Regions from separate parts of the Anaerosinus massiliensis genome, predicted to be linked through region 1. Evidence: riboswitches for the same ligand, from Rfam matches in the RefSeq annotation. Region 1 holds a riboswitch; each other region holds the start of a gene.
What was found. A riboswitch is a leader RNA that binds a small molecule or an ion and turns the genes downstream of it on or off. The one in region 1 is predicted to bind cyclic di-AMP.

Region 1 (7,680 bases):
TTATTTTGTTAATAAAGAGAAATATATGGGTGTCTGTGCAATTAGTTGGTGCATGCTATTATCACGATATGTATTATTTGACTCAGGCATGATCGAATGGAAGAATTCATTGCTATGGACTTTTATATATCAAATGCTAATTATTTGGAGTGTTTTGCTATTTATGTGGGGAACATATGTGTTTTTTAATAAAACATATAATAAAAAGTTAGCATTTTTTTGTGGAATAGGAATAAGTTTTGGGTTAATAATTGTTGACTATTTTGTGTCTAGTTTAGCAATTAAATTGATGATTCCAATTTTTTTAGGCGTTTATGTAGGTTTATCAATCGGATGGACATATATTAAAAATACCAAAATTCAGGGTTTCGGAGCTTTATGTGTGGGCTATGCTTATATAGGATGGAGTATTTTAAATATTACTATGCCTTTTCAAATTAATAATGTTTGGTTTTCATCTTTAGGATATATAATGGGAGGTTTATTTCGTTTAATTATAGCCTTGGGGACGTTAATTGTTTATTTTGAAAAAAATCGTAGAGAGTATATCAAAAAAGAATCAGAGTATCGATTATTAGCAGAAAATGCGATTGATGTGATTTATTCTTATCAACTATTTCCAGAACGAAAATTTAAATATATAAGCCCTTCGGCTTTAAATGTTACAGGATTTACTCCTGAAGAATATTACAATAACAATAGATTGTTATTTGAAATTGTGCATAGTGAAGATGAACCGATGTTGAAAAATTTTTATAATAACTTATCTAATTTAGATGGGGAACCACTAACATTACGTTTAATTACGAAACAAGGTAAACTCATTTGGATTGAGCAGAAAAGTGTACCGGTTTATAATGATGCGGGTGAAATTATTGAAATTCAGGGAATCATTCGTGATATTACGGCGAGAAAAGAGCTTGAAAGTGTTGCTGCGCAATTTGATAGAATGAACATTGTTGGGAATATGGCGGCTACAGTTGCGCATGAAATTAGAAATCCGATGACTACCGTATTAGGCTATATGCAATTATTAGGAAGAAAAGAAAAATATGCAGGTGATCGAGATAAATTTAAATTGATGGTTGATGAACTGCATCGTGCCAATGATATCATTCGTGAATATTTATCACTGTCTAATCAAAAATTAGTAAATCTCAAAAAATCATCACTTAATAGTATTTTGCAAGCAATCTATCCTTTACTTGAGGCAGATGCTAGTACTGTAAAAGTAAAAATAAATCTTGTAATGGCTGAGATTCCTGAGCTATTACTAGATGCAAATGAGATACGGCAGCTGGTACTCAATATGGTACGAAATGGTGTGGAATCTATGCCAAATGGAGGGGAACTGACTTTTGGAACAAGGATGGACAAGGACGGAGTTATTTTGTTTATTAGCGATCAGGGAATGGGTATTCCAGAGGAAGCTTTTGAAAAGCTGGGAACACCTTTCTTCACAACGAAAGACAATGGGACGGGATTAGGGCTTTCAATCTGCTATCAGATCGCAAATCGTCATAATGCAAATATTAAAATAAATTCTAGTGAAAATGGAACTACTTTTAAAATTTGTTTCAAATGCAACTTAGCGTAGAAAATAAGAAAAATATGAATTATTTATAGAAAAATCCTCTTAAAATGTAGAAAAGTGTAATTTTAAGAGGGTTTTTTTTATTTTTCTCTCTTTACAGACAAAATTTTACCTTTTTCGCCAGGAAAATATCGATAGTTACCGTATCCCCTATTTCTAGGGGGTGATAGTTATGAAAGTGTAGATGTAATGGTGAGCTGAAATTTTACACAAATAAACTATGAAAAGGAGCTATCACAATGAATAATCAAAATCTAAAAAAGGTGTTAACGAAAAAAAAAAGTACGGAGGAAAATTTTCAAGTTTGTATAGCTAATACGTTAGAAGAGAAAAAGGCAATATATCAATTTCGTTATGAAGTTTATGTTGAAGAAATGTTAAAGTATAAATTAAAATTGGTTCATCAAGACAAGGAACTTGCAGATGAAATGGATGAATGGGGAGTACTTATTTATGTTAAAAATGGAGAAGAAGTAATTGGTACAGCAAGAATTAATATTGGTAAGATTTCAGATTTCCCCAAAGCGATAGTTGAGCAGCTATCATTAAAAGAATTTCAAGAATATTGTGATAATAATGCTGATTATCAATTTGCAACGGTTACTAAACTAATGGTTGGTTTTAACTATAGAAGTTCTTCTGCACTGTATTTAATGATGAGTAAAGGGTATGAGTTATATATGCAAAAAGGTGTGCAATTTTCTTTTGGAGGTGGAAATTGCCATTTATTGCGGTTGTATGAAAAAATGGGGTATCATCGTTATGGTAAAAATTTTGAGGATTTTGGGTATGGTTTATTAAGTCCAATTGTAATGCTAACAAATGACTTGAACCATTTTCGTACAATACGTTCACCGTTTTTCCGTATAGCTAAAAAAAAAGCGAATGGAAATTCAGCGGAAATCAATTGGTTTCATGAAAAGTTCACAAAAAGATTAGGCATTGTAAATAGTCAACTCATCAAACCGGATGAACTATGGTCAATTCTATGTCAGCGTTTTAATGCTTTACCTATAGAAGTTATCGAAATATTGCGGGATTTATCTGTAGAAGAAGCAAAGATTTTTCTTCATGCGTGCAGTAGTATTGTACAGTGCGCTCCAGGAGAATTAATTACTACACAAGGAGACGTGAGTTATTCACACTACGTCTTATTGTCAGGCAGTTTAAAATCGTTAACTTTTGAAAATCCAATACGAGAATATACTGTTCCTGGACAATATTTTGGTGCAAATGGATTAACAGGGCATAATAAGCATACTGAGGATATTGTGACTACATCACAGGCAGAAATCTTAGTATTAACAGGATTTGCATTCCCTCGATTTAGTAATGCGAATTTAGATATAGCACATAAGATTATAAAAAGGAGTATTGCACTATCACGAAATACCATGATTCGATTTAAATAATTAATTCTACGTGAATCTAAACGCCTCCAACAAAAAATGTTGGAGGCGTTTAAAATTACGCATGTAGATTCATATGAGTAGAATAAATTTCAATCGTTTACTTTTTTAAGTGATAAGGAATTGTTGCCACAACGACGTTTTTCTTTAAGATGAGTAAAGTTCTTAAAATTAAACCTGTTTGGTTATGAAGAAGACGATGCCACCATTTTTTTGTTTGAAATTCGGGAATTAAAACGGTAATGTAATCATTAGGCCCTTTTTCTTGTAATAATGCCTCGATATAATCAATCAGTGGCTGTAGAACAAGCCTGTAAGGAGAGTCTAAAGTGATTAATTCAATACCGGAATTCCAACAATTCCATTTATCGCGAACTCTTTTTCCGCTTTCTTCGTCGGTAGCAACATGAACTGCTAATACGTTATCACCGATGGATTTTGCATATTTTAAAGTCTGGGCGATAACACTCGTAGGGCTGGAGATAGGAACGATTACGATATTTTTACCAGCAGGGATTTTCGTGATAAGAGCGGGATTCATTTGTTCACTTGGTAAGTGAAGCTGCTCTGCCATGTCGGTATAGTGTCCCTTAATTTTTTTAAATACTACAATCATGATTGGAATAAAAATTAATACCAGCCACGCGCCATAGAAAAATTTACTGATACCGATAATGAGTACAACGATACCTGTGACGATTGCGCCAATTGCGTTGATTGTAGCACGCAACCACCAATACCTACCCTTTTCCCTTAACCAATGAACAATCATTCCCGATTGGGCAATGGTAAAGGACATGAATACGCCGATTGCGTATAGTGAGATGAGATGATCAGTATTGCCTTGATAAATAAAAATGAGTATGCCAGCACTGATACTTAAAAAAATAATTCCATTAGAGAAGCTAAGGCGATCACCGCGTGTGCCAAGATAGCGTGGCATGTACCCATCTCGGGCTAGAATGGATAAAAGGAGTGGAAGCCCGTTAAAAGATGTATTTGCAGCCAGATATAATACTAACATTGTTGTAACTTGGATGTAATAATAAAACCAGTTTCGTCCAAAGGTTAGTTCAGCAATCTTAGATAGAGAAGTGGTATCCTCAAGCGGCAAAATATGAAAATGCATAATTAGAAAAGAAATGCCGATAAACATGGAACCCAGTAAGGTAGCCATCCAGTAGTTGGTTATGCTGGCGTTTTTGCTGCCTGGTTCTTCGAACATAGGAACACCATTAGAGATCGCTTCGATACCAGTCATAGAGCTACAGCCATTTGCAAAAGCTCTAAGTAGTAATAAACCGACTGTCCAATCAAACTGGCGTTGCAGCGATTCGGCAGGAATTACTGGTGCCTGCTGTGTAAAAGCTTGATAAGCCCCAGTTGCGATCAACACAAATATACCAAAGATGAAAGCATAGGTTGGATAAACAAATGCCGTAGAAGATTCTCTCAATCCGCGTAAGTTTACTAACATAAGAATAAAAAACAGAATAAATAAGTCAATTGTTACCTCATAGGGCAGTAATTGCGGAAATGCTGAGACAATGGCTACAGTACCAGCTGAGACGCTTACTGCTACCGTCAACGTATAATCGGCGAGTAACGCAGCAGCCGCAGTTAAGGCAGGGATTTCACCGAGATTTTTAATTGCAACGGAATAAGAGCCACCGCCGCCGGGATTGGCTTTGCCAACTTGTACATAAGAAATTGTTACAATTCCCAATAATAGTAAGATTGCTGTAGCGATATAGCTCATATAGCCATAAGCTAAAAGACCAGGGACCGCAAGTATAATCATAATTTGCTCTGGGCCATACGCAACGGACGACAGTGCATCAGAAGAAAAAATAGCGAGTGCTTTCCATTTTGGGAGTTTTTCATGGGAAAGTTCATGGTTAGAAAGTGGTTTGCCGATCAATAATCGGCGTAGTAAACGCATCATAATATAAGACCTCCAAATGAATGATAATATCTCCAGTTTTTTTCAGATTTATCCCAACTTGGCAAATAAAATTTCTGTTTATTTGTGAACAGAAATCAATTGGTTCATGTTGAGCGTATTGAAAGTGAGGTCGGATGCGATACGAGTTCCGGTGGCTCAAATCCGTATTTACTTAAAAAAGAGCACAAAAAAAGACCGATGGGCGGTCTTTTGCCCCTCATTTTGGCCGACGAAGTTAGCTGACGGGTAGGATGACAAGAGAAAACACCCCTTCTATCTAAGATAGAATTAACCCCAAAAAATTGGTTCCTCCGCTTCTTCTTAAAAGAATTAAGCCGTTATTTATATTGTGAATTACATTATACACCTTTACATTTAAAAATAAAGGTGTAATTAATAGCATTAAAGCGTAATAATTAATATTTTAGTTTATATTATGGATCTGTACCTATTTTCCATGCATTTAAGAGGTATTTCGCTGATTATCGATCATTTAAAGGCAAAATAGCTTATTGCACGAAGCAATCGCTTCAAACTGCTAAATACTTAAAAAATACTGACTTATCAAAATCTTTCTATTCAATGATTAGACAGAATGATTTTTAAAATAAGTCAGTATTTTTCATTCTACGAATATTACAATCTTTTCGCCGCTTCTGCTGCGAGCGGGGAACGCTCACATTCTTCGGGCAACATTGTTACTTGGAAGCACAGTTTAGAGCCTATCATTTTTTCACTTGCATAACTTAGGCCGTTGGACTGGCTATCTAATAAAGGGTGGTCAATTTGTGCAGGATCGCCGATTAAAATGATTTTTGTACCGAGCCCAGGCCTCGTCAACACGGCTTTTGCTTGGCGTGGAGTGGAGTTCTGCATTTCATCAAAAATAGTCCAGTAGTTTTGCAGAGAACGTCCCCGCTGATACGCCAATGCCTCCGTTTGGATCATCCGTTTTTCAAACAACATGTTGACGGTATCTTCCGTTTGTGCTAGATCTTTATCTTCTGCTGCAGTGTTTCCGGACATTAAGGTAAATAAGTTATCTTTGATTGCCCGCATATAAGGCTCGATTTTTTCAGATTCAGTTCCTGGCAGAAATCCAATTCCATCATCAAGCATAGTGTTTGGTCGGCAGATTAAAATGTGCTGGTATTGTCTTGGCCGACATTCCATATATTGATGAAGACCCACGGCTAGAGAATAAAAAGTTTTAGCCGTTCCGGAAATGCCTTTTAAAATGACAAGTGGGGCTGTTTGGGCATTCATCATCAGGCACTCTTGCATAAAGATTTGACCAACATTTCTTGGTGTTACACCAAATGGTGTATGATTTTTATATTGTAGATGAACGATTTTTTCGCCGTCAAAGCGTCCTAATGCAGTGTGACGATCATTGTCTGTTGATTTAATCAACAAAAATTGGTTGGTAATAAGGTCGGCCGGGACCAGCAGATCTGTTTGTTCATCGAATGTGAATACCTTGCTTGGATCCATAAACTGCTTGTCAGTTGTATGAAAAGTATTGATGGTATCACTAGAGGTATAAGCGACGGTACGGCCTGTATATTGTTGATCAATACTAGATACTTTGTCATTGCGAAAGTCTTCAGCCTGAATTTTTAAAATCGAAGCTTTTACTCGCATATTGGTATCACGGCTAACCAGAATTGTTTGTTCACCGCATTCTAATAGTCCCTTACAAACTTGGAGAATACGATTATCGGCTTTATCTTTATCCCAATAGATTGGCATCTTGGTGGCGGTATGGTTAGATTCTAAAATCAAAGTTCCGCCGTTTTCATTTAGCGAAACGCCTTCTAATAAATTTCCTTGGGTACGCATGGTGTCAATAATACGACTAATATGACGACTGTTGGCACCACGTTCGGTTGACTCTTTTTTGAATCGATCAAGCTCTTCGATTACGACTTCAGGAATGACCACAGTGTGTTCATTAAATGCATACAGAGCGTTCGGCGAGTGCAGTAAAACATTAGTGTCTAAGACATAATATTTTTTCAACGATAGCCCCCCTTATGATCTTCTCTCTTCTAGTATAAAGTATCTTAATATAGAATCGGTTAGAAATTCATTAATATTATGTTAACATTTTGTCGGTTATCTAAAATTTTAAGTAAGTAATTTTTTATATTCAACAAGTAAGCATGAGCTGTTATAAAATGTTCAGCGTGGTATGGTACTTTATTATATGATTACTTTTCCAAAATGAAGACAATAAAAATAATTTGAAGAAGAAAGAGTGTGTAGCTTTATCATTAGGCAAAATTTATTTCATTACATATGGGTTGCATAAAACTAATTCATGAGACATAAAATACATTTTTTTATCAATTGGAAGCACCCTATTTAGTGCGAGAGCGTGATTTTTGTCACAGAAAAATATTTTTATTTATTATATAATTAGATTATGATAAAAACAGACTCTTTGTGGAATGAAAGGTAAGAGGTGTAGAATGAAATTAGCTATTATTGTACGAGAAGAAACTATGATGCGATGTACTGGGGGCGGATGCTTAAACGCATTTTTTCAAAGAATTGATTCTTTTGCGCGCTATACAGGGCAAGAGGATTTGACTTTAGTTGCTTTTACGCACAATGGCGGCGATATGGAGAAGAAGATTGCAGCACTTATTAAAAAGAAGGTAGATGTTGTACATTTATCCTCTTGTATGCGAGGGATGGATGACAACTATAAAAATTGGGCAGAAAAA
Region 2 (7,680 bases), 660 kb from region 1:
ATATTTTTACACAATTGCCGAAGAAGGAAATATCAGCAATGCGGCTAAACGATTAAATATCGCCCAACCAGCCCTTAGCCGGCAAATCAAACAATTTGAAGAACATTTAGGCGTACAATTATTTGAACGCGGCAGCCGTAGAATTAAGCTCACCGAAGCCGGACATTTAATGCATGAACGCGTGGAACACATTTTAGAATTAGTAGAAGGAACTAAAAAAGAAATTAAAGAACTACACTCTGGGCTTGTTGGAACCATTTCTATCGGTACAGTTACCACTTCGGGAGCCATACTGCTGCCAAATTTAATTCATCAATTTCATCAATTGTACCCTGCCGTCACATTTCAATTATGGGAAGGTGACGGTTTCCGTATTTTAGAACTTCTAAATAAAGGCATTATCGAAGTGGGCATCATTCGAACACCATTTGATGCAGACACGTATGAATCGATTACCCTTCCGCCTGAACCATTAGTATTGGCGATGAAAAAAGGCGCTTGTTATTGTGGTGAAGATCCTGCAAGTGTACACATCATCGAACTGGAGCATCAACCACTTATCGTTCCAATCCGCTGGAAATCCATGCTGATCAACTGGTGCAACAAAGCCGGATTTACGCCAAATATCATCTGCTCCTGCGACGGTATTATTATGAATATCCTCTGTGCAAAAATGGGCTTTGGTATGGCTCTCGTTCCTAAATCAACAGAAGGGCTTATTGAAGATGCGACGTTGACCTACAAAACGATTATTGATCCCACTGTATCCACTCAAACGGTTGTTGCTTGGCTAAGAAACCGCCGACTCTCGGCCAGCAGCCAGCATTTTTTATCACTATTAAAAGGAATGAACTAACAAAGGGCAAAAACTTAAAAAAAGACAAGGACGAGAATCAAAATGGAGGTGTCGCATTAAAATGCGATACCTCCATTTTGAAAGATTGGACAGTTTTCCGTTATTTTACCCTTGGCAGAGTATTCGCTGCATGTGGCATCACATGAACGGTATGATAAACTTGCCCTTTGCTGTGTGCAAGCTGCATTGCCGCATCCAACGTTTTTACAATTTGAATCTTTGCTTTTGCTAACAAATTTTCTTCTAATGAGGAAACCAAAATCAAATTATACTTTTCCGCTGTTTCGCAAAAATAATACGCTACATATTTAGAAATACTATAATCCGCTCGCAATGCATCTTCACGTTCTAAAACCGTATCATAATTTAAAATCATATCCTGCACATCAGCATTGCCGCCCAAACCTTCCGGACATTCTGTTAGCATAATGATCGTTCCACCAGGATTTGCCGCCTCTCGTGCATTAATCAAAGTTTTAATCGATTGATATAAATTCACATCTTTGGGACTGCCGCCTGCAGACGCAACCACAAGATCTGCTCTTTCTTCAATGCTGACACCATCAATCGCATCTACCATATTCCGCCCTGCTTCATGCGCCGCAATATAGTTTCCTGCTACAGCACCAGCAATTCTATTTTCGGCTATGATCACATTAAACATAAATGTTGGCCTTACAAAACTAGCCGCTTCGAGCATATCCAAGTGCAAAAGATTATTTTCTATATTGCCTGAGCGTACATCTGGCTGCGGACCCTTGCCTCGTTCAGGGTTTAAAGATAAACTGTGATTTGCCATTACCGTTTCATAAGAAGATATCCCCGGCAAAATATACTTTCGTCCGCCTGCCCATCCTGCCAGAAAATGATAAACAATACCGCCTGCCAAAACAATATGATCACAGTCCATTGCCGTCTTATTTATCCACACCGGTGTCCCATACGTTGTTTTTCCTAAATATTTTAATTTATCTTTATCATAACAGTCGTGATCAACCACAGTAAATCGATCCGCCAATGCAGGGCCCAACAGCATCCTATGTTCTTCGGCAGTTTGACCACGATGTGTGCCCAACGCACAGATAAACACAATATCCTCATCTTGAATGCCGCCTTGCTCAAGTTCCTCAATAAGTTTCGGCAAATAAAAACTCGTTTTTTGCCAAGCACGTGTTACATCTGGGATTACAATACATACTTTTTCACCGCGATGCACCAACTCACTTAACCTTGCACTGCCAATCGGCTGTGCAAGCGCATCGGCAAGAATCTCCTCCTCTGTTTTTTCAAACGTAACTGGATTGCTTTCTATCACTTGCAATACTTTTTCTTTTTCTATACGCAGAACCATTTCACCGGCACCATAGCGTAATACATAGTCTTGTAACATTCTTTTTATCCTTTCTTCTTTTAAATTATACTAATATTTGACTTTCTTCTGCTTCACTGCTTTCTTCTGTTTGACGATTGCCCCAGTAGCTGGCAAGAAGGCTGCCTGTAACATATTCCCATACTGACATAACCGCAGCCGGTAGTGCCGCTATCGGATCTAAATGCGCCAAAGCCAAGGCCACAGCAAGGCCCGAATTCTCCATACCAATTTCAAATGTAACAGCTCTGGATTTTCGCTCTGACATTCCAACCGTTTTTCCGGCGTAATAACCAAGCACTAGCCCAACAATATTATGAACTGCCACTGCCAAACATAAAATGAGTGCCATTGTTGCCATCTTTTCCGCATTTAATGCTACCACGGATGCCATGATTGCAATGATAAAAATCACCGAAACAGCCGGTACAACTTTGGTAATTTTCTCAATTAATTTAGGTGCAGCTGTATGAAGAGCAACCCCTAAGCCAACTGGGACTAAAACAATTTTAATAATATCGAGCAGCAAGGCACCAACATCGATCGGAATCATAGAACCGGCAAGCCAGGAAAAAATATAGGTGGTAAGCACAGGCGCCAATATCGTATTGACACTCGATATCGTAACTGACAAGGCTGTATCACCTTTTGCAATATAGGTCATCACATTCGACCCTGTTCCACTTGGACACGCGCCCAAGAGAACCATACCGGCAGCCAACGCCGGCGATAATCCCAATACTTTCGCAACACCATACCCAACCAACGGCATGATCAAATACCGAAAAAACACGCCATAAAATACATCTTTAGGTTGCGTTAAAATCAATTGAAAATCCCGCACCGACATGGTCAGCCCCATGCCCAGCATGATGACGCCCAGCATATAAGAAATATACGGCCCTATAGGTTTAAAGGGTGCTGGATTGAAAAACGCAATTCCTGAAATTACAACCACCCACAATGTCATGTACTTACAAATAAATTGCGCCGTTTTTTCTAAAAAATTCATCACTTGAATCCTCCTTGGTTTTTACCTTTACTTATACGCTTAATCATCAAAGCTACTGTGTTTTATCAATAAGAAATCTTGCTTTTACAAAAACAAAAAACCTCCTGCCCCCTTAAGCCAATAGACTTAAAGGGGCAAGAGGTATATCTCTCACGGTACCACCCTTTTTACAGATCAAAATGATCCATATCTCTCATCAGGTCCAACAACCTTAGCAGGATAACGACTGCACTCTTTAGAGTAGAGATCGGCGCAGCTTACTTCATTCAGCCTTGCTGTTCAGGAGTGATTCTCGTATCTCTAGCGCTACCGATTCGCACCATTACCACCGGCTCTCTGAAACGCATCCAAACACGACGTTCTCCCTCATCACATTTATAGATATATATTTTTAAAACACAATTGTTTTTATCTACTATACTGGTTTTAAATAAATTTGTCAACATGTAAATAACAATTGTAAATAACTTCTTAATCGTTATCCATCTGTTTTTCTATTGAACGTTTCTGTATTCCAAGACTATAATAGCAAATCGTAATAAAAACGCAAAATGCCGCTCCGGCAATTAATCCACCTCTTGTATCTTCATTAAACCACATGCCGACCAAGACAAGCAGCAAAAAAATTAATGTAATATAATTGCTGATCGGAAAAAAGACCGATTTAAAAGGATGCTTTGGCATTGCCGTTTTCCACTTTCTGCGAAATTTAATCTGGCTTATACATAATACGATCCACGAAGCCATCCCCGGAAGAATGCTTGCACTATATATGTAGACAAACAATTTAGAATTTGGATACATATAGTTGAAAAATACGCCGATCAACAAACAGCCGATTGTTATTTTAATACTATTACTTGGAACACCTTTCGATGATACTTCACCTAAAAATTTTGGTGCTTGTCCGTTTTTAGCTAACGTGTACAACATTCTACCAGCACTGTAAATTCCACTGTTACACCCGGACATTGCAGCAGTTAGTACAACAAAATTAATAATACCAGCGGCTGAAGCAATGCCTACTTTAGCAAAGGTCATAACAAAAGGGCTGCCAATTGTACCAATTTGATTCCAAGGATAAATGGATAAAATCACAAAGATCGCACCGACATAGAAAAGTAAAATACGCCAAATAATATTTTGAATTGCTTTACGTAGTGTATTCTTAGGATCTTTGGCTTCACCAGCGGTAATCCCAACAAGCTCTACGCCTTGATATGATGCCGTCACAAGACATAATGCAAAAATAAATCCTTCTAGCCCGCCGGTAAAAAATCCACCATGTTGAAATAAATTTCCAACGCCCATAGCAACTCCATCGTTTCCAATGCCAAAAAAGATTACACCAAATCCGACAACCAGCATAGCTACGATCGTAGTTACTTTAATGAGTGCAAACCAAAATTCAAATTCTCCATAATATTTAACCGAAACTAAATTTGCCAACGCCACAATTCCAACTCCGATTAATGCCGGAATCCACTGAGCCAAATCAGGAAACCAGTAATTCATATAAATGCCAATTGCCGTTACCTCAGACATTCCCACCGTCACCCATAAAAACCAATAACACCACGCAGTTAGATAACCTGCGAAAGGACTTATATACTTGTGCGCATAAGTAGCAAACGATCCTGTAACTGGCTCCAAATAAAGCATTTCCCCCATAATACGCATAACAAAAAACATAATAATTCCCGCTAGCCCATATGCAATCATCACAGATGGCCCCGCCCATTTAATCGTACTTGCTGATCCCATAAACAAACCGACACCAATCGTACCACCTAAAGCAATTAACTCGATATGCCGTGCTTTCAACCCACGATCTAGTTCTTTTTCTTTCACAACGCCTTACCCCTTCTCCAAGCACCTAAACTACATGTTGTAGTTTATATTCATAATACAAAACTCTCAAAGATTATATCATCATTTTCCAAAAACACCAAATAGACTCCCAACAACTTATATCCGCCTTTTTCTTGACAGGTTTAAAGCATGTATTTTATAATAATAGTAACAAAATGCATACTTTAGAAGGAGCCCAGTATCATGGCTTCTTTCTTTATTTCCCTTGCATTCATACGAAATAAAACTATAAAATTGTAGCAAAAGATCAAGCAGTAACTTTCTTCTTTGCTACAATTTTTTTCTATCTTGCGATGTTGTTTTTTTATCCATTGTAAAGTTTTTTGTATATATCTGCATTCTTCCACATTGTTTTATGCATCTACTAGACAAGTAATATCTATACGGAAAGCGTTTAAGCTCACCCCACTGACTCCGATATTACTAGGCACTAGATGATTCATATAAAAACTAAGTCATTTTATCGTAGACGCCGAATTTCATTTTCGAAAACGGAGGATCCAATCTTTGGGGTGAATCCTGTTACTTAATCAGGTAGGGCAATGTTCTTTCTGTCCGAATCCGTCAGCTAACTTCGTAGGCGTTGAAAGAGGAGGAAATCACATGGATAAGATTAAAATTGGCATTTGGGGATTTGGTAAAACTGGTAAAATCATTGCCAGCGAAATTTTACATGACCCTTCATTCTCGTTGCAGTGGGTAGTTCGTAAAAATACTGTAGATCATGAAAAATACGCAAGCCGTTTATTAGGTTACGAATATGATGCCGGGAAGATTTTTGCAGCAGCTGACATTGACGATGATTTTTTTTCTGAAAATCCAGTCGATGCAATCGTCGATTTCTCCCACTCAAAGGGTGTTCAATTGTATTGTAATAAAGTTGCGCTGAGAGGGATTCCCATCATATCCGCAATCTCAAACTATGAACCTGAAGATATGACATTGCTGCAATCTTTAGCAAAATCCACCCCCGTTTTATACTCACCTAATATCACGCTTGGGATTAATGTCTTAATGGTAGCTGCACAAATTTTACAGAAGATCACACCACATGCTGATATTGAAATCGTCGAAGAACACTTTAAAGGAAAACCCGAGGTATCCGGAACAGCCAAGAAAATTGCCAATGTACTTGGGCTTTCTGTAGCTGATCACTTAAATTCGATCCGCGTTGGCGGAATCGTTGGCCGTCATGAAATCATTTTCGGGATGCCAAACCAAATCATACGATTATCTCACGAAAGCATCAGCCGTGCCGCTTTTGGCCAAGGTGCCATTTTCGCGATCAAATCACTAATTGGCAAACCGGCTGGCATGTATACAATGGAAGCAATTATCGCAGAAATGTTTAAGAAAAACATTCCTGTGTACTAACGTTCCTCATTAAATAATGATAAACCCGCGTTAAGGATCTATTACAAATCCTTACGCGGGTTTTTTATTTTTATTCCAGATGAAGTCCAGTCAGCAGTACGCAGCATTTTTTCAGTCATCTTATCCCAAAACTTCCGATCATATCCGGAATTTAAAACACCAAATACATATATTTCAGAATTTTTCTGAATTAAATATACTTTTACCGCAAAAGGCCGTACCAGCTTAAAATTCCGAACTACCAGATTTGCACCACCACTAATGACTTGAACCTCTTCATTTTTAAACTGTTTCAAAGGATAAAAATCCAAAATTTCGATATCAAAGGTGTCTTTCAATCCTGTTTCTTTCTCATATATGTCTTTCATCGTCTTAAGAATAAGTGTATGTATCTCCTCTTGTTTTTTCCGATCGGTATGTTTCAATACATCAAAAAAATCTATACCATTCGCATTATACTGTGCAGGAATTTTCCCTGCAAATCCAAATGCGGTATTATAACTTCCTTTATCCTTAAATGCAAATTGATAAACACCAATATAATTCTGATCAAACGCTTTTTCAATCTCTTCGTATGGGTTTGCCTTAAATTCAGAACGCAAAATTTTATTTTTGTTTTTATTTTTTTCTATTTCCTCACCATATTTTACGAACGCAAACATTACATCCTTTCCATCAATAATTTCTAACTGCTCTGGCACTTGCAGCGTCCCTAAAAACGGAATTTCCCATGCTTTAGTTGCTGAAGCATTGACAATTCCTGCGCTACCAATCACCAAAACAATCACCATGGCAGAAATCATTCTTTTTAAATCCATATAAACGCCCTCCTATACTGTAAACTATTTTATATCATACCATTTTCGTCATTATGATACAATATTTTACTTTATTCCCAATAAAACTCCCTTTTTCTTGCATATCAACACGCTATAAGGTACTTTATTATGTTCATCTTTTGTTTATAAAAATAATCTGGCATCTATTGCGTATTTAGAATTGGCTCTTTTTTTCTGTTCATACCTATGGTGTAATAAAAACAACGTGTGCACATGATAATTTTAGTCAATGGAGGAATAACGAATGAACACAACAACAATTAAAATAGGCATATTATTATTTAAAGATGCATGTCCAATGGATTTTGTCGGTCCATATGAAGCATTTTCGGTTTTAAATTACGCTGATTCACCTCGT
Region 3 (7,680 bases), 2.0 Mb from region 1:
TATACATATTTAAAAATTATATACAAATATTAAATACTACAGATAGTTCCGTACTATTAGGAGGAAACTTGATGAAAAAAAGAATTGATCCAAACTCATTTAATATTCCTGTGGAAGAGATAAAAAACGGCTTTTATAGCGATATTTATTTTTTAAGAACACAAGAAATTTTAAACAAAGCAAATTATCATCCTCATGTTACCATGCAAATTTTTCAACGTACACATGCAACCCTTTGTGGTATTGATGAAGCAATCGCTATAATCAAACGTTGTGCACATAATCCTGAAAAAATCAAAATCCATGCCTTGCATGACGGCGATAAAGTCGAACCTTGGGAAACAATCATGACAATTGAAGGAGATCTAGCAGATTTTTCACATTTAGAAACTGTATATCTTGGCGTAATTGCTCGTCAAACTAAAATTGCCACAAATACAAGCAAAGCAGTATCTGCAGCAAATGGAAAACCAGTATTATTCTTTCCTTCTCGATTCGATCATTACAGTGTGCAGCAATCTGATGGTTATGCGGCAAAAATTGGCGGTATGAGTGGTATTTCCACACCCGCAAACGCAGTTTCCTGGGATGTCGAAGCAGCAGGAACTATTCCTCACGCATTAATTGCAACTTATTTAGGCGACACATTAAAAGCAACTCAGGCATTTGACCAATATATTGACCAAGCTGTAAGCAGAGTTGCACTTGTAGATTTTAATAATGATTGTGTGAACACAAGTTTGGAAATTGCCCGCGCTTTAGGTGATAAACTTTATGGTGTACGTTTAGATACTTCTGATAAAATGGTGGATGCTTCTTTAATAAATCAAATGGGAGATTTCGCTCCAACAGGTGTAAATGAACAGCTCGTTAAGAATGTTCGAAAAGCACTTGATGATAACGGTTTTCATAAAGTCAAAATTATGGTGTCCGGTGGATTTACACCAGAGAGAATCGCTAAATTTGAAGCCAACAAAGTTCCTGTTGATGTATATGCGGTTGGTAGCAGCATATTTTCCACTAACGTGGACTTTACTTCTGATGTAGTTTTGGTAGATGGAAAACCAAGTGCTAAAAAAGGACGTAAATTTAATCCAAATCCGCGCTTAGAACTTGTACCTTGACTACACATCCTATTCAAAACACAATAAAAGCTTAAATTGTGCCTATTATATACGTTAAAATGCCTTTGGTCATTGCCTCAGTAATGACCAAAGGCATTTTATGTTGATGTTATCAACTCGCCCTAATTTTATTGTCTGTGGACCTATGCTCTAAGGGCATCACAAAACGTTTTTGATCATACTAGGTTGACTATGCTATACTAAGATTTAGATCTAATATTTTTTTCTTCTGCATATAAATTTTTGCCGATTTTAGTAACGGCTTTTTTTTCAATTCTTGATACATAACTACGCGATATACCTAAAATTTTGGCAATATCACGTTGTGTCTTGCGAATACCATCTGGTATTCCAAATCGCATATTAAGAACAAGCTTTTCGCGATCATTTAATGTATTGATCTGATTGGCTAATCGCTCATTTTCACATTGCGTTTCAACTAGATCGGCCACAACATCAGAATCAGTACCAAGAACATCGATCAGCGTTATTTCATTCCCTTCTTTGTCTATACCAATTGGATCATATAAACTAACTTCTGACCGCGCTCTTCTCGTGCTGCGCAGATGCATTAGTATTTCATTTTCTATACATCTAGCAGCGTATGTAGCAAGACGAATCTTTTTATTCGTATCAAATGTATTAATTGCTTTGATCAATCCAATTGTACCGATTGAGATTAAATCATCAATATCTTCTCCCGTGTTATCAAACTTCTTTACAATATGCGCTACCAAGCGCAAGTTACGTTCAATCAATACACTCTTAGCTGATTCTTTGCCCCCTGCTAATTGCCTTAAATAAGATTCCTCTTCTTTCTCTGATAAAGGTAATGGAAACGTATTTTGTGCCACATAGGCAACAAACAGCATTATACTTTTTCCCACTGCACCTAGTAAAGCTAATAAAACAGACACAGTAACACCTCCGCTCATTCTTCTGTGCTTTATCATATGGCCGCTGAGCAAAGATTGTGCTAAGAAATGATTGGAAATTTATTTTTTGTCGAAAGGAAGTGTTTGCTTGGAGAACTATTTAGGTGACTCTATGATATTTTTATCTATTCTACTTATGATCGTTTATTCTCTTTGGGATAATATTTTTACAGATTAATTAAAAGACGGGTGCTAAGAGAAGTAATTAGCACCCGTCTTTTAATATAGTAAATCATATCCGGCAGACTTTTAGATATAAAAATAGAGGAGACATCTGTCTCCTCAAATTAAATAAATTAAAGAACTCTTCGAGCTCCAATATAACATGAACCCCAATACCCACTGTATAGGTTATCAACTTTTACACCACTGCTTGAAGTCGCACTGATAAAATTGCCATTGCCGATATAAATACCTGAATGCGAAGGCCCTGCAGTATATGTAGAAAAAAACACTAAGTCACCAGGTTGTAAATTCGCTACCGAATAGCCAGTCTCATATTGCTCATCTGCGGTTCTAGGTAACCAAATACCTGCGTTAGCAAAAACATAACGTACAAAACCAGAACAGTCAAAGCCACTTGGTGTTGTACCTCCAAACACATACGGAACACCTATGTATTGGAAGGATGTTTGTATAATCCGTCTAGCAGCATACGATCCTCCACGACTTACCTCGGGAAGTTCTCTTCCCATTAATGCACGATATGTTGCAGAACCAACAAGACCATCCGCTTCCAAACCTCTAGATGTTTGGAATGCAATCACAGCACTTTTGGTCGCTGAACCAAAAACGCCATCAGCAACAATATCATAACCTAAATTAGCCAAAGCAGTTTGGAGTTGTGTTATTTCTTCACCTTGATCTCCATTTCTAAACGCAGATGCATTTGCAATAGAGAACCAACTCACCATCAATAAGGATAGTACTAATACACGTAATACCTTACTCAAAAGGTCACTCCTCTCTCTTTTTGCCTACGAGGTTAGCTGACGGGTTTGGGTAGTAGAGTCACCCATAATGTACAACTTGCAAACAACATTTTACAAATCGCAACAGAATTCACCCCAAAAAATGGTTCCCCCGCTCTTGAGTTAGATTCGGCTTATTTATACTCAATAATTTCCTATATTCGACCAAACTTTATAAATTCCTGCTAAAATGTACCTTTCTTTCCCTTTGTATTAATTTTTATTACCTATATTTATATTTTTATCTAAAATATTCGGTTGATTTCGCACAAAATAAAGAGGCCTTTGCTTTACTTCTTCAAAGATTCGGCCTACATATTCACCAATTATTCCAAGTCCAATCAATTGCATTCCGCCCAAAAATAAAATACTCGCTGATATTGTCGCCCAACCAGGTACAGCCTCTTCAGTAAATAATTTGATATAAATAACATGAGAAGTAACAATTAAACTTATAAATCCAAAAACAATACCAATATAAAAAGCAAAGCGAAGCGGAATTTTAGAATAAGCTGTAATTCCATCTAAGGCAAAATGCAACATTTTTTTTATAGAAAATTTGGAGCTACCGGCATAACGTTTTGGTGCAACGAATTCAATTTGAATTTGCTTATACCCAATTGCGCCAATAATCCCACGAATAAATCTAGCTCTCTCTTTATAACAACGAAAACTATTCACAACCGATTGATCTAATAATCGAAAATCTGAACCACCTGGTTGAATTTTTACCTTAGACAATAAATTCATGAGCCGATAAAACAAGGAGGATGTAGCATTCTTAAGCCAAGAAACCCCTTCTGTAGTTTTCCTTATCGTTTGCACAACTTCATACCCTTGCTCCCATCTTTCAATCAAATTTGGCAAAAAAGCTGGTGGATGCTGCATATCTCCGTCCATTGTAATAACCGCATCTCCTAGAGCATGATCAAGACCACAGGTCAAAGCAACCTGATGTCCGAAATTCCGTACTAAATAAAGTGGCTTAACTCTATCATCCTTGCTCGCTAGACGATCAAGGATAAATACACTGCTGTCGCTAGATCCATCATCAACAAACACCAATTCAAATGTATATGGCAAGGTAGACATAACTTTACATAGTTCTATATAAAAATATTCGATATTATCTTCTTCATTAAAAACAGGGACAACAATTGATATGAATTTCATAAATATCCCTCCAATCTATTAGATGACTTTCCTTCTATCTTTTATCATGATCTTATGCGTTAAATATTCACATATCAAGATACTCGAATTGTTTATTAAATTTGTACCTACACGATTAAGTCAAATGTTCCAAAAAATCAGCGTTCATAAAATATTTATAAAAACAAATGCTCAAAATGTATTTTACACTTCGAGCATTTGCTTTAATTATTCGTAAATCTTGATAAAAAATCCTTTGTCCGTTGATTTTTCGGGTGAGTAAACAATTCATCTGGTGAAGTATCTTCAACGACGACTCCATCTGCCATAAATACAACACGTGTAGAAACATCACGAGCAAAAGCCATTTCATGCGTAACAATGATCATGGTAAGACCTTCTTTTGCCAATTCACGCATAACGGCAAGTACTTCGCCAACCATTTGCGGATCTAATGCAGATGTCGGTTCATCAAAAAGTAAAACTTCTGGCTCAATTGCCAATGCTCTGGCAATTGCAACTCTTTGTTTTTGACCACCGGACAATTGACTTGGTTTTGCGTTCATATACTGCGCCATGCCGACTTTATCTAAATATTTTAATGCAATTTTCTTCGCAAATTCATTTGATTTTTTTAGTACTTTCACCGGACCTACCATACAGTTCTCTAGAACTGTCATATTGTTAAACAAATTGAACTGTTGGAAAACCATACCAACTTTAGTTCGATAAAGTGTAATTTCTTTATTCGTATCTGTGATATGTTCTCCATGATATAGAATTTCTCCCGAAGTAGGTATCTCTAACATATTAATGCAACGCAGCATAGTCGATTTACCAGAACCTGATGCTCCAATAATACTGACGACATCGCCTTGCTGAATATTAAGATCAATATTTTTTAAAATCTCCCGGTCTCCAAAACACTTTACTAAATGTTTGACTTCTAAGACAGGTTTTACATTATTTCGCATCATAGCTTCTTCCATATCCTATTAATTCCTGCCTTTCTTATTTGTCGTATCAAAAGGCCCGCAAGGATCGGCTAACGGATCATATTCTACCAATGAATAATTTTCAGAACCGTCCATTTTCTTTTCAATCCAGCGCAGTAATCTCGATACGGTAAAAGTCAAAATAAAATAAATTACACACGTAATAAAAAATACCTCAAAGTATTTATAATAAACACCCGCTGCAGTCTTCGATGCAAAATATAATTCCGTTACTGAGATTACATTTAAAACTGATGTATCTTTAATATTAATAATTAAATTATTGCCAATCTGCGGCATAATATTACGAAGCGCCTGCGGCATAATAACATTATACATTGTCTGAAAATGATTCATCCCAATTGCTTTTGCGGCCTCAGTTTGCCCGATATCAATTGAATAAATACCACCACGTACAGTTTCTGCCATATATGCACCAGTATTAATCGATACAACCAAAAAACCCGCAAACATTGCCGACATATCAATATTAAACATGCTCATCGAACCATAATAGACAACCATTGCTTGAACAATCATCGGCGTTCCCCGAAATATTTCAACATAAGCAGATAAAATAAACTGTATTGATTTATAAAATCCTTTCGTTACAATACTCGCACGAGGATTTACCGGAACCGTCTGCACAACACCAACAAAAAAACCAATGATACAACCAATCAAGGTTCCAACTAAAGCTAATAAAAGGGTAATTGCAGCGCCTTTCATTAACATCATTCCGTATTGCTCTAATAAAAAATAAACCCATTCAAAAAAAGTTACTGGCATATCTGATATCATAAAATTCCACCCTGCTATTCATTTAACTTAAAAGAAGGGACGGTTATCCCGTCCCAAAAATAGTTTTCACATACTTACTTCGATAAAGGCTGATTTTTAATGGCGTCTTCCATCATTTTATTACGATCATCTTCACTAATCGTAGCAAGTGTTTCATTGATTTTTTTCAACAACTCACTATTTCCTTTTTTCAGCGCGATCCCCATTTCAACATCTTCTTTTGAAGCTTCAAACCCTTTACCATCTTTAAAATCTAACATAACCAAATTGGGATTTGCAAAAGACGCTGCCATTGCCGTTGGTTTATCTAAAACCAAAACCTCAACTTTCCCCGAAGTTAAAGCGACGACCATACCTGGTACATTATCAATTGCAGGCTGAATTTTAGCTTCTGGAATCTGTTTAATTAAATCATACCAAATCGTATTGAGCTGCGATGTAGCAACTGCTCCTTTTAAGTCCTCTACGTTTTTCGCATTTGCAAAAGGACTACTCTTCTGCGTAAGTGCAACAATAGATGCATTGTAATAAACAGAAGAAAAATCAACACTTTCTTTTCTCTTGTTTGTAATACTCATGCCAGCAATAACAGCATCGACTTTTCCCGTACTTACTGCTGGTGCCAAACCATCCCACTCAATCTTATGTATCTCTAAATCATATCCCATTGATTCTGCAATTTTTTTTGCCATAATAACATCATAACCGTAGGCATATTCAGAGGTTCCTGAAATCTTTACTGCACCATTTTCGTTCGTTGTTTGCGTCCAATTAAATGGCGCATACCCACATTCCATGCCAACACGAAGTACTTTTTTGTCCGCTTCTTTTTTGTCAGAACCACATCCTGCAAGTACCACTAAGCTTGCAAACATTGCAATACAAAGCACTGCAGTAATAATTTTTCTAATTTTCTGCATTTGTCAATAGCCTCTCCTTATCCATTTTGCATTTTTATTCAAGAAAAACAGTAAAAAGACATCAATCTCCTCCTTGGAAGTTGACATCTTTGTCGACTCTTAACACTTACTTTTCAAAATAAAACACAATGAAATTTTCTAAAACCCTTGTTTCATTTTAGCAATGAATTACAAAGGTTGTCAAGAACATAGTACATTTATGTTTGTTAAATAAAAAAAAGACAGCCGATAAAATCAACTGTCCCTTTTGCTTCATTCATATTTCACGCTATATGTGAGTAATCAATAAGCCGAGTTTTGTTCCGCTCTCGCGGTGATGATCATTTATCTAGATACGTTAGTTACCTAACGATTCAAGCGACACAACCCGGAAGGTTCCGCGGGCAACATCATCCCTTCCCTATTCGGTCTTGCTCCAAGTGGGGTTTACCAAGCCAATTAGTCACCTAATTGCTGGTGCGCTCTTACCGCACCTTTCCATCCTTACCTAATAAAATTAGGCGGTTTAAATTTCTATAGCACTTTCCCTGAGGTCACCCTCGCTGGACGTTATCCAGCACCTTGCCCTATGGAGCCCGGACTTTCCTCAAATGCCAATGGCACTCGCGATCATCTTTCATACTCACAACAATATTAAGTTCAAGCAAGATATAATATTATCATTACAATCGACTTATGTCAAGCAATTAGAACTAACAATTATATCCAGTTCAACTTGACATCTGCTGACGTAATCGACGTACCTTCGCCACGATATCCTCTGCACCAACAATATCTGAAAC

Region 2: it holds a riboswitch for cyclic di-AMP, as region 1 does, so the genes downstream of both, BN6559_RS15120 (4-hydroxy-tetrahydrodipicolinate reductase) here and BN6559_RS12050 (APC family permease) in region 1, are expected to answer to the same signal.
Region 3: it holds a riboswitch for cyclic di-AMP, as region 1 does, so the genes downstream of both, BN6559_RS19705 (C40 family peptidase) here and BN6559_RS12050 (APC family permease) in region 1, are expected to answer to the same signal.

What each region holds. Positions count from the first base shown of each region.
Region 1 covers NZ_LT575483.1:2,500,141-2,507,820, forward strand. The annotation lists gene BN6559_RS12040 (PAS domain-containing sensor histidine kinase) at 1-1,597, shown strand, start outside; gene BN6559_RS12045 (cyclic nucleotide-binding domain-containing protein) at 1,834-3,006, shown strand; gene BN6559_RS12050 (APC family permease) at 3,104-4,948, opposite strand; cyclic di-AMP (ydaO/yuaA leader) riboswitch at 5,158-5,295, opposite strand; gene BN6559_RS12055 (PhoH family protein) at 5,585-6,970, opposite strand; gene BN6559_RS12060 (CGGC domain-containing protein) at 7,423-7,680, shown strand, end outside.
Region 2 covers NZ_LT575483.1:3,156,359-3,164,038, reverse strand. The annotation lists gene BN6559_RS15140 (LysR family transcriptional regulator) at 1-856, shown strand, start outside; gene BN6559_RS15135 (lactate racemase domain-containing protein) at 957-2,246, opposite strand; gene BN6559_RS15130 (bile acid:sodium symporter family protein) at 2,272-3,237, opposite strand; gene BN6559_RS15125 (amino acid permease) at 3,709-5,088, opposite strand; cyclic di-AMP (ydaO/yuaA leader) riboswitch at 5,570-5,706, shown strand; gene BN6559_RS15120 (4-hydroxy-tetrahydrodipicolinate reductase) at 5,713-6,483, shown strand; gene BN6559_RS15115 (hypothetical protein) at 6,525-7,301, opposite strand; gene BN6559_RS15110 (DJ-1/PfpI family protein) at 7,567-7,680, shown strand, end outside.
Region 3 covers NZ_LT575483.1:465,789-473,468, forward strand. The annotation lists gene BN6559_RS02515 (nicotinate phosphoribosyltransferase) at 72-1,124, shown strand; gene sigK (RNA polymerase sporulation sigma factor SigK) at 1,325-2,041, opposite strand; gene BN6559_RS19705 (C40 family peptidase) at 2,356-3,012, opposite strand; cyclic di-AMP (ydaO/yuaA leader) riboswitch at 3,018-3,175, opposite strand; gene BN6559_RS02530 (glycosyltransferase family 2 protein) at 3,244-4,203, opposite strand; gene BN6559_RS02535 (amino acid ABC transporter ATP-binding protein) at 4,407-5,171, opposite strand; gene BN6559_RS02540 (amino acid ABC transporter permease) at 5,178-5,978, opposite strand; gene BN6559_RS02545 (transporter substrate-binding domain-containing protein) at 6,053-6,898, opposite strand; RNA gene rnpB (RNase P RNA component class A) at 7,170-7,523, opposite strand; gene thiE (thiamine phosphate synthase) at 7,609-7,680, opposite strand, start outside.